DNA from 2 places in the Paraburkholderia sp. CI3 genome. Region 2 is predicted to be linked to the other one. Evidence: riboswitches for the same ligand, from Rfam matches in the RefSeq annotation. Region 2 holds a riboswitch; the other holds the start of a gene.
What was found. Region 2 has a riboswitch for cobalamin ahead of cobA (uroporphyrinogen-III C-methyltransferase). Riboswitches for the same ligand answer to the same signal wherever they lie in the genome.
Positions count from the first base shown of each region.

Region 1 (4,185 bases), on a different contig from region 2:
CGCACCGCGTCGCGGCGAGTGATACGAGTAGGCCGTTTCATAATCCTTGTTGAACAGATTGTCGATTTGCGCACTGACGTACCACGCTTTGGTGACGTTGTAGCGCGCCGACAGATTCACGATGCCATAACCGCCGAGGTTGCCGGTGCTATCGGTACGCGGACCGCTGACGATCCACTCGCCGCCAACCCGCCAGCCACCGATGCTGCGGTTCACCGCGAACGACCCGAACCGACGCGCGCGCCGCACGAGGTCGGTACCGTTGTCGAGATCGACCGGGTTCTGCAGCGTCACCGTTGCGCGCACGTCGGTCTTGCCGACATGACCGCTCCACGATCCCTCGAGTCCCTGCACCTTCGCATGGCCGACGTTCTCCGCGAGGTAGATGCCGGGGATCGTCTGCACGTAGTCGATCAGATTCGTATAGCGCGTCTGGAATGCGTTCAGACGCATCACGCCGAGCGCATCGGTCGCGTACTGCAAACCGGCTTCGACCGAATGACTGCGCTCGGGCTGGATCGACGGGTTGCCGCTGATCGGATAGTACAGATCGTCGAAGCTCGGCGCGCGGAACGCATCCGAATAGCTTGCGGTTACCTTCCAGCGCGACGTGATGTCGAATCCGTAGCCGAGATAGTAACTGTTCGCTCCACCGAAATCGGAGTACTGGTCGCGTCGCACGTTGGCCTGAATCTGGTTGCGGCCGAAGCGCGCGCTGTAGCCCGCGAAGACCGAATCGACGTGACGGTCGGGCGCGCCGAACGTGTCGGAGTCGAGCGTCTGGTCGAGATGCTCGTAGCCGAGTTGCAGCTTCTGGTTCGCGGCGAGCGCGAAATCGTTCTGCCACGTGTACTGGCGATTGTCGGTATCGAAGCGGCCGTTGTAGATGCCATTGGTGTTCGACACGCTGCGGTCGTCGCCCTCGGCGAGCGTGACGTGGGTGGTCCACCAGTCGGTCAGCTTGCCGTTCGCGAATACCGACACCTGACGCACCTTGCTATAGAGATTGTTCAGATCGGTGGGCTCGCCGTACGCATTGTCGTAGCTGTTGTCGTTGTTCGACTGGAAGTAGCTGACGCCCGCGTCCCACCTGTCGGTGAACTTGTGACGCAGCGACGCGCTGATGCTCTCGTTCAGATTGCCGTTTGCGTTCGGATTCGCGTTCGGCGCCTCGAGCGGATTGAGCGACGAAAAGCCGTCGTCCTTCGTGCGCGCGAGCGAGATGTTGAAGGTCGTGCGGCCGTCCTGATCGAGCGCGCCGTTCACGCCGGCCGTTTGCGTCTGCGTGCGATAGCTGCCGTAGCCGACCGAGAAATTGAAACGCGGCGGATGATCGCCGCCGTCTTTCGTGAACACCTGCACGACGCCGCCGATCGCGCCCGAGCCATACAACGCCGACACGTTGCCGTTCACCACTTCGACGTGATCGACCTGATCGAGCGGAATCTGTGCGAGTTGAGCTGAGCCGAGACTCACCGAATCGACGCGCACGCCGTCGATCAGCAGCAGCGATTGCGTCGACGATGCGCCGCGCAGAAAGAGGCTCGTGGTCGAACCGGGGCCACCCGTGCGCGAGATTTGCGCGCCTGGCGCGAGTTGCAGCAGGCCGGGCAGATCGGTCGCGGTCGTGTCGGCGATGTCCTGCTGATCGAACCGCGTAGTCTGCGGGATCGCATCGCGCAACGCTTGCGGTCCGCGTTGCGCGGTCACGACGATCGGCGACAGCAGGTTGCCCGGCGCATCGGTGGAAGTGAGATTGGCCGCGTCGGCAACGTTTGCGGCGCTTGCAGCGGTTGCATCCGTCGCGGACGATGAAGACGCGGGCTCGGCGCTTTGCGCATTCACGACGAGCGGCAGGCTCGCGAACGCGAGGAGCGTTGCGCGGGCGATGGGGGACAGCATGGGATGACATTCCTGTGGATAGCGTGCGCGGCCTGCTTCCCCGCAGGCCGACGCGTCACGAGGCGCCCCCTTGTTTAGCGTTTTCGCGGGGGGACGTCCCTCTTTTCTGGCCGGTATCCGGGCTACGACACATCGATCCGCCTTCCCACGCGTGACGCGCAGTGGCACACTCGCACGTTGAACTTCCAACCTTGCGACCAGGACCGACCTGCATGAGCACATCACATGCGGTCGCTTACCGTTGCGGGGGCAGCGCAGGTTCGCGCATCCGGTTTTGGCACCGCGCGCGCCCTGCTTCCCGTTTAACTGCGCGCGCCGAAAAGCGCGCGCGGGCACCAGAGTGCGGGAAGTTTAGGAGCGGCGTCGCGGGGCGTCAAGAAAGGTCGACCGGAGCGCAATCGGTTCTGTTGAATGCAGGTTATTGTCGGATGGATTGCCGGTTTTTATCTTATGGTCGACGACGCGACACGCAACGAACGTGCACGAAGCGATGCTGTTACGTCTCGAAACGAGACAATTGTCGGAACCTGTAATATTCCGCGCTAAAATGCGATGTCTTTAGAGGACGCAGCACATGCTCACCGAACTCGAATCACTCTCCCAGAACATCGGCAAGCTGATTGCGATCAGCCAGCGCCACAACGAAGCGCGGCTCGCGCTCGAAGAGCAGCTCGCGCAAACGCGTGCCGAAGTGCAAGCCACGCATGCGGAACTCGCGCAATTGCGCGAAGAGCGCGACGCACTGCAGGCGGAACGCGACGCGCTGTCCGCCAAGATCGACGACGCTCAGGTGCGCCTGAATGCGATTCTCGAAAAATTGCCGCGCGCACGCGCGAGCAGCGAACCGGATAACCAGCTCGATCTGCTCGAGTCCGCCCAGCCCGAACACGAGGAAGCGGAAAGCGACGTGAGCCGACACGGAGAAAGCGCATGACCACCAAGCAGATCGAAGTATCGATTCTCGAAGTGCCCTATCGTCTCGCCTGCTCGCCGGAAACGGAAGGCGCGCTGCTCGAGGCGGTCGCGCGCGTCGACGCCGAGATGCAGAAAATCCGCAGCGGCAGCAACGTGCGCGGCACCGATCGCATCGCGGTGATGGCTGCGCTGTCGCTGGCATCGGAACTGCTTAAGCTGCAAAGCAGCGTGCGACACGGAGAAGCATTTCCTGCTGAAGAAATCCGGCGTACAATGCAACAAATGAACGAACAGCTAGGTACTGTGATCGAGCAGTACAGCTTGCAGTAAGCAGTAGTGGGCCGGTTTCGAACCGGTCACTTGTTAAACGGTTTGGGTTGTAGCTTCATCGGTTTAGCTTCCCTGCCTGGTTCGCCAAGGTCATACATTCCTTGAACCAATGCCATGTGCACGGTTGCGGAAATTTGTAGCACGGGTGTGCGCGTCACTCAGTCTGATGTACCCGAAGTGTTGCTAACTGCGACCAATTCTGAACCCTCGGTTCAGGATGCCGGCCTAGCGGCTAAGGCGGGGATCTTATCTGGAACGGCATCGGACTTCGGTTCGATGCCGTTTTTCTTTGGTCGTCGTTTTTTCGTTTGAGCGCCTTTTTCAGGGGCTTTTCCGTACGCACCTGCTGTTGTTGCGCTTCGTTCACTCTCACACGCTCACTCCGATTCATGCGCTACTGGCTGATGAAGTCCGAACCGGACGAAGCAAGCATCGACGACCTCGCCAACGCACCTCATCGCACCTTGCCGTGGACCGGCGTACGCAACTATCAGGCGCGCAACTTCATGCGCGACGTGATGCAGGTCGGCGACGGCGTGCTCTTCTATCATTCGAGCTGTCCGGAGCCCGGCATCGCGGGCATCGCGGAGGTCTCGTCGACCGCGTATCCGGACCCTACGCAGTTCGATAAAAAGAGCTCGTACTACGACGCGAAATCGTCGCCGGCAACGCCGCGCTGGATGCTCGTCGACGTCGTGTTCAAAAAGAAAATCGCGCTGATTCCGCTTGCCGCGCTGCGCGAGCATGCCGAATTGCAGGACATGCGCGTGCTCGCCAAAGGCAACCGCCTGTCGATCACGCCGGTGACCGAAGCCGAATGGCGCTTCATCACTAAACAGCTGGTTTAAGGGCGAACGCGCGACGCGGCACCTGTCGTGATCGCATCCAGGTCATCGTTTCCGATGCGGCGGCGAAGCACTAATTGGGGAACCAAGCGTCGGTAAAACGCGCCTAATCGGTCGACGAAAGCGTGAGCTCGAACCGGCCGCTCGACGGCAAGCCGATGCATTCGCCAGCGCATCCGTCAAACCGCGCGCC
Region 1 covers NZ_JBNDMI010000004.1:3,856,808-3,860,992, reverse strand. Annotated here, with positions in the region: gene OKW29_RS39240 (TonB-dependent receptor domain-containing protein) at 1-1,902, opposite strand, end outside; cobalamin riboswitch at 1,994-2,257, opposite strand; gene OKW29_RS39235 (ATPase) at 2,477-2,836, shown strand; gene OKW29_RS39230 (cell division protein ZapA) at 2,833-3,147, shown strand; RNA gene ssrS (6S RNA) at 3,214-3,395, shown strand; gene OKW29_RS39220 (EVE domain-containing protein) at 3,537-3,995, shown strand.
Region 1: it holds a riboswitch for cobalamin, as region 2 does, so the genes downstream of both, OKW29_RS39240 (TonB-dependent receptor domain-containing protein) here and cobA (uroporphyrinogen-III C-methyltransferase) in region 2, are expected to answer to the same signal.

Region 2 (4,185 bases):
CGAGAAAATCCGGTCCGGTCTTGAACACGCGCACGCGACGTCCGAGCCGCCGGTGATAGCGCGCGAGACCGGCGGTGATCGTGGTTTTGCCTTGTCCCGACGCGGGCGCGCTAATGAACAGCGCGGGGCACGCCCCGACGGAAGTCCCTTGGGGGGACGCCCCGAAGGAAGTCTCCTTGGGGGGCGTCCCGGACGAAGCCCCGTTGGGGGACGCCGACATCGCTCAGAACTCCACGCCGCGCTGCGCCTTCACACCTTGCTCGCGATACGGATGCTTGATCGCGCGCATTTCGGTGACGAGGTCGGCGGCTTCGATCAGCGCGTCCGGCGCATGGCGTCCGGTCACGACGACGTGCAACATCGGCGCACGCGCGTTGATCACCGCGAGCACTTCGTCGAGCGGCAGGTATTCGTACTTCAGCACGGTGTTCAACTCGTCGAGGATCACCATCTGGTAGTCGCCGCTTTCGATCATCCGCCGCGCTTCGTTCCAGCCTTTGCGCGCGGTCGCCATGTCGGCCTCGCGGTTCTGCGTGTTCCACGTGTAGCCGTCGCCCATCGTGACGAAATCGCACTGGGCGATCGCGCCGAGGAAATCGCGCTCCGACGTATGCAGCGCGCCTTTGATGAACTGCACGACGCCGAGCCGCATGCCGTGGCCGAGCACCCGCACGGCCATGCCGAACGCGGCCGTGCTCTTGCCCTTGCCGGTGCCGGTGTTGACGATCAGCAGGCCTTTTTCGACGGTCGCGCCGGCCTGCTTCTTTTCGTGGCCTTCGCGGCGGCGTTCGGTCATGCGTTGATGCGATTCCGGATCGGTTTTCATCGGGGGTCCTGGTTTTGAGAGGCGGGATGGGATGGGGTCGCGTCGCTAAGGGCAGCGTCGTTCGCCGCTGCGATCGCCACCGTGATGCCGGCGTGCGCGGTCTTGCGTACGATCAGACGCGCGTTTTGCGCGGTTGTGGTGGAGTCCGGCGCCGTTGCCGCCAGCAGCGCGCACGGCTCGCACACACCATCGACGCCGAGATGCGCGTGTGCCGCCGCCGACGGCGACGCGACCGGTACCGCGGCGATCTGGTCGCGGCTGAACAGTTGCAGCGGCAGTTGATGACGCGAGCAGAATTCGAGCAGACCGGCTTCGTTGGCTTTGGTGTCGATCGTCGCGATCGCGCGGATCTGCTCGAAGGCATTCGATCCGAGCGCTGCGCGGACGGCGGCTTCGATATCAGCGGCTTCGCTGTGCAAGCGGCAACCGATGCCGACGCTCAGCGTTTTGATCGCGCGTCCGAGTCCGTGTCGTGTCGCGCTCGCTGCCAGTTCGTGAGCAACGCCGGCCTCGCGTTTGGCCGCATCACGCGCCAGTGCGAGCGACGCCACACCGCCGATCACGACGATCGCCGGCGAGCCGAGCCCCGCGCGCGCCACCGCCTCGGCGAACTCGCGAAGCGGCGCGAGCACATGACGCTGCTCAGGCCGCGTCGCCGACTCGATCGCCGCGCACGGCGTGTCGGCGGACATGCCGGCCGCGAGCAATGCGCGGGCGATCTCGCCGAGCCGGCGCATGCCCATGTAGATCACCAGCGTCATGCGCGTCGCGGCGAGCGCGGCCCAGTCCGGTTCGCCACTGCCGGCGCCGTGGCCGGTGACGAACACGACGCCCTGCGCGTGATCACGATGCGTGACCGCGATACCGAGCGCCGCGGGCGCCGCGATGCCGGCCGTGATGCCGTTGATCACGTCGACTTCGATACCCGCGGCCTGTAGCGCCTGCAACTCTTCGCCGCCGCGGCCGAACACGAACGGATCGCCGCCCTTGAGCCGCGCGACGCTGCGCCCCGCGCGCAGATGCCCGAGCATTTGCGCGACGATGTCGGCTTGCGGCGTCGACGGATGGCCGCCGCGTTTGCCGACGTACACGACTTGCGCGTCGGTGCGCGCGAACTGCAGCACGTCGGGATTTACCAGATCGTCGACGAGCACGACATCGGCCTGCGCGAGCGCACGGGTGGCCTTCAGCGTGATCAGTTCGACGTCGCCGGGACCGGCGCCGATCAGCCAGGCGCGCGTCATCGCGGCGTGCATGGCGCGCGCCATGCGGTGATGGAAGAAGAGAAGCGGCGTGCGACAGCGCGCGCGGCGGTGAATATAGAGGTCATGCGGAACTGCGAATCCGGGCACGCGCGATGCCGCGCTGCTACGCCTTCACATCCGTTCCCCGCGGATTCCGGCGGCCGGCGGCGCCACGTGATGCACGGATGCAATGCGGCACCGCCTCCACGTCTGGCCGGTATCCGGGCTGGCGGCCTCATGCGCTTCGCCTTCCCGTCCCGGTTTGTGGATTCGCGGGACAGTGGCATCAAAAAACGCATGCGCGGCACGTCGGAATCGAAGGCGAATCGAATCGCGCGCCGCAGGTCGCTTACCGTTGCGGGGACAGCACAGGTTGAACGCGCGAGGCGCTGCCTGTTTCCCGTTTAACTGCACACGCGAGCGCATGTGCGGGCACCAAACGCGCGCATACGATAGCACATGGCGCCTTGCCGGATAAGCCTCGGCGGCGCTTTCCGGCTCGGTGCGTTGCTTGACTGCGCAAGTCCGCGGGCCTACACTCGCTCGCACTTTGGGTGCTCGCGTGCGCGCTCGTGCGCATGCAGTTAAACGGGAAACAGGGAGCCACCTGCTCTGGAGCGGCTAACCTGTGCTGTCCCCGCAACGGTAAGCGAAAAGCGGTTCCGGCTTGATAGCCGGGCACCGCAGTGCCGGCTTCGATGTCCTCGCGCAAGGTCGCGTGGACATTTCACCACTGGACGAGAAACCACTCGGCCGGGAAGGGGAAGCGGCGCTTTCGCCAGCCCGGATACCGGCCCAAAGAAGCAGAACGACCGCCGCGGGGATGCGGCGGCGCGTTCATGACCTCAGTTCCGCTTTCTGTATTTCCGTTGTCGCGGCCATGCCGTCGTTCGTCCCCGTGTCTGGTGATCGCTGGTGCTGCTGCGCGTGCTCCATTCGCCAGCCGACGCGGACCCACGCGCGGACTTTCCGGCATACCGATCAACGCCAAGGGATGGACCTCACGATGCAAACTCAATTGCGCAAGATCCCCGTCACGATCGTCACGGGCTTTCTCGGCAGCGGCAAAACCACGCTGCTGCGGCACATTCTTCAGCATGCGGGCGGCAAGCGCATCGCGGTGATCGTCAACGAGTTCGGCGAGCTCGGCATCGACGGCGAAATCCTCAAGGGCTGCGGCATCGGTTGCGATGAAAACGGCGTCGAGACCGAAGGGCAATTGTATGAACTCGCGAACGGTTGTTTGTGCTGCACCGTGCAGGAAGAATTTTTCCCGGTGATGGAAAAGCTCGCGGAGCGCCGCGACGAACTCGATCACGTGCTGATCGAAACGTCGGGCCTGGCGTTGCCGAAGCCGCTCGTGCAGGCGTTCAACTGGCCGCAGATCCGCAATGGCTTCACGGTCGATGCGGTGGTGACGGTGGTGGACGGCCCGGCCGCCGCGAGCGGCCAGTTCGCCGATAACCCGCTCGCCGTCGATGCACAGCGCAAGGCCGATCCGAATCTCGATCACGAGTCGCCGCTGCACGAGCTGTTCGAAGACCAGTTGTCGGCGGCCGATCTGGTGATTCTGAACAAGACCGATCTGATCGACGACGCCCGGCAGCACGAGGTCGAAGCCGCGATCCGCGCGGAGATTCCGCCGCAGGTGAAGATCGTGCGCGCGCAGCACGGGCGGCTCGACCTGCATACGCTGCTGGGCCTCGAAGCGGCGTCGGAAGAGACGATCCACCTGCGTCATGACCACCACGGTTCCGCCGACGACCCCGATCATCACCACGATGAATTCGATTCGGTCGTCGTGCAGGCATCCGTACCGTCGCGCGACGCGGCGCTCGCCGCCTTGCAGACGCTCGTCGAAACCCACACGATTTACCGTGTCAAAGGCTTCGCGGCACTGCAGGGCGCGGCGATGCGTCTCTTGATCCAGGGCGTGGGCCGGCGCTTCGACAGCTACTTCGACCGGCGCTGGCAAGCGGGTGAAAATGGCGACGGCGCGTTGAGCCGCTTCGTGCTGATCGGCGCAGACCTCGACCAACACGCGCTGCAACAGGCGTTCGACGCCGCGCTCGGCGCGACGTCGAACGCGACGGCATAAACGGGCGCACCAGCATG
Region 2 covers NZ_JBNDMI010000003.1:621,167-625,351, forward strand. Annotated here, with positions in the region: gene OKW29_RS11680 (cobyrinate a,c-diamide synthase) at 1-220, opposite strand, end outside; gene cobO (cob(I)yrinic acid a,c-diamide adenosyltransferase) at 224-826, opposite strand; gene OKW29_RS11690 (cobalamin biosynthesis protein) at 823-1,362, opposite strand; partial or broken gene cobA (uroporphyrinogen-III C-methyltransferase) at 1,345-2,070, opposite strand; cobalamin riboswitch at 2,266-2,525, opposite strand; cobalamin riboswitch at 2,606-2,883, shown strand; gene cobW (cobalamin biosynthesis protein CobW) at 3,077-4,168, shown strand; gene cobN (cobaltochelatase subunit CobN) at 4,183-4,185, shown strand, end outside.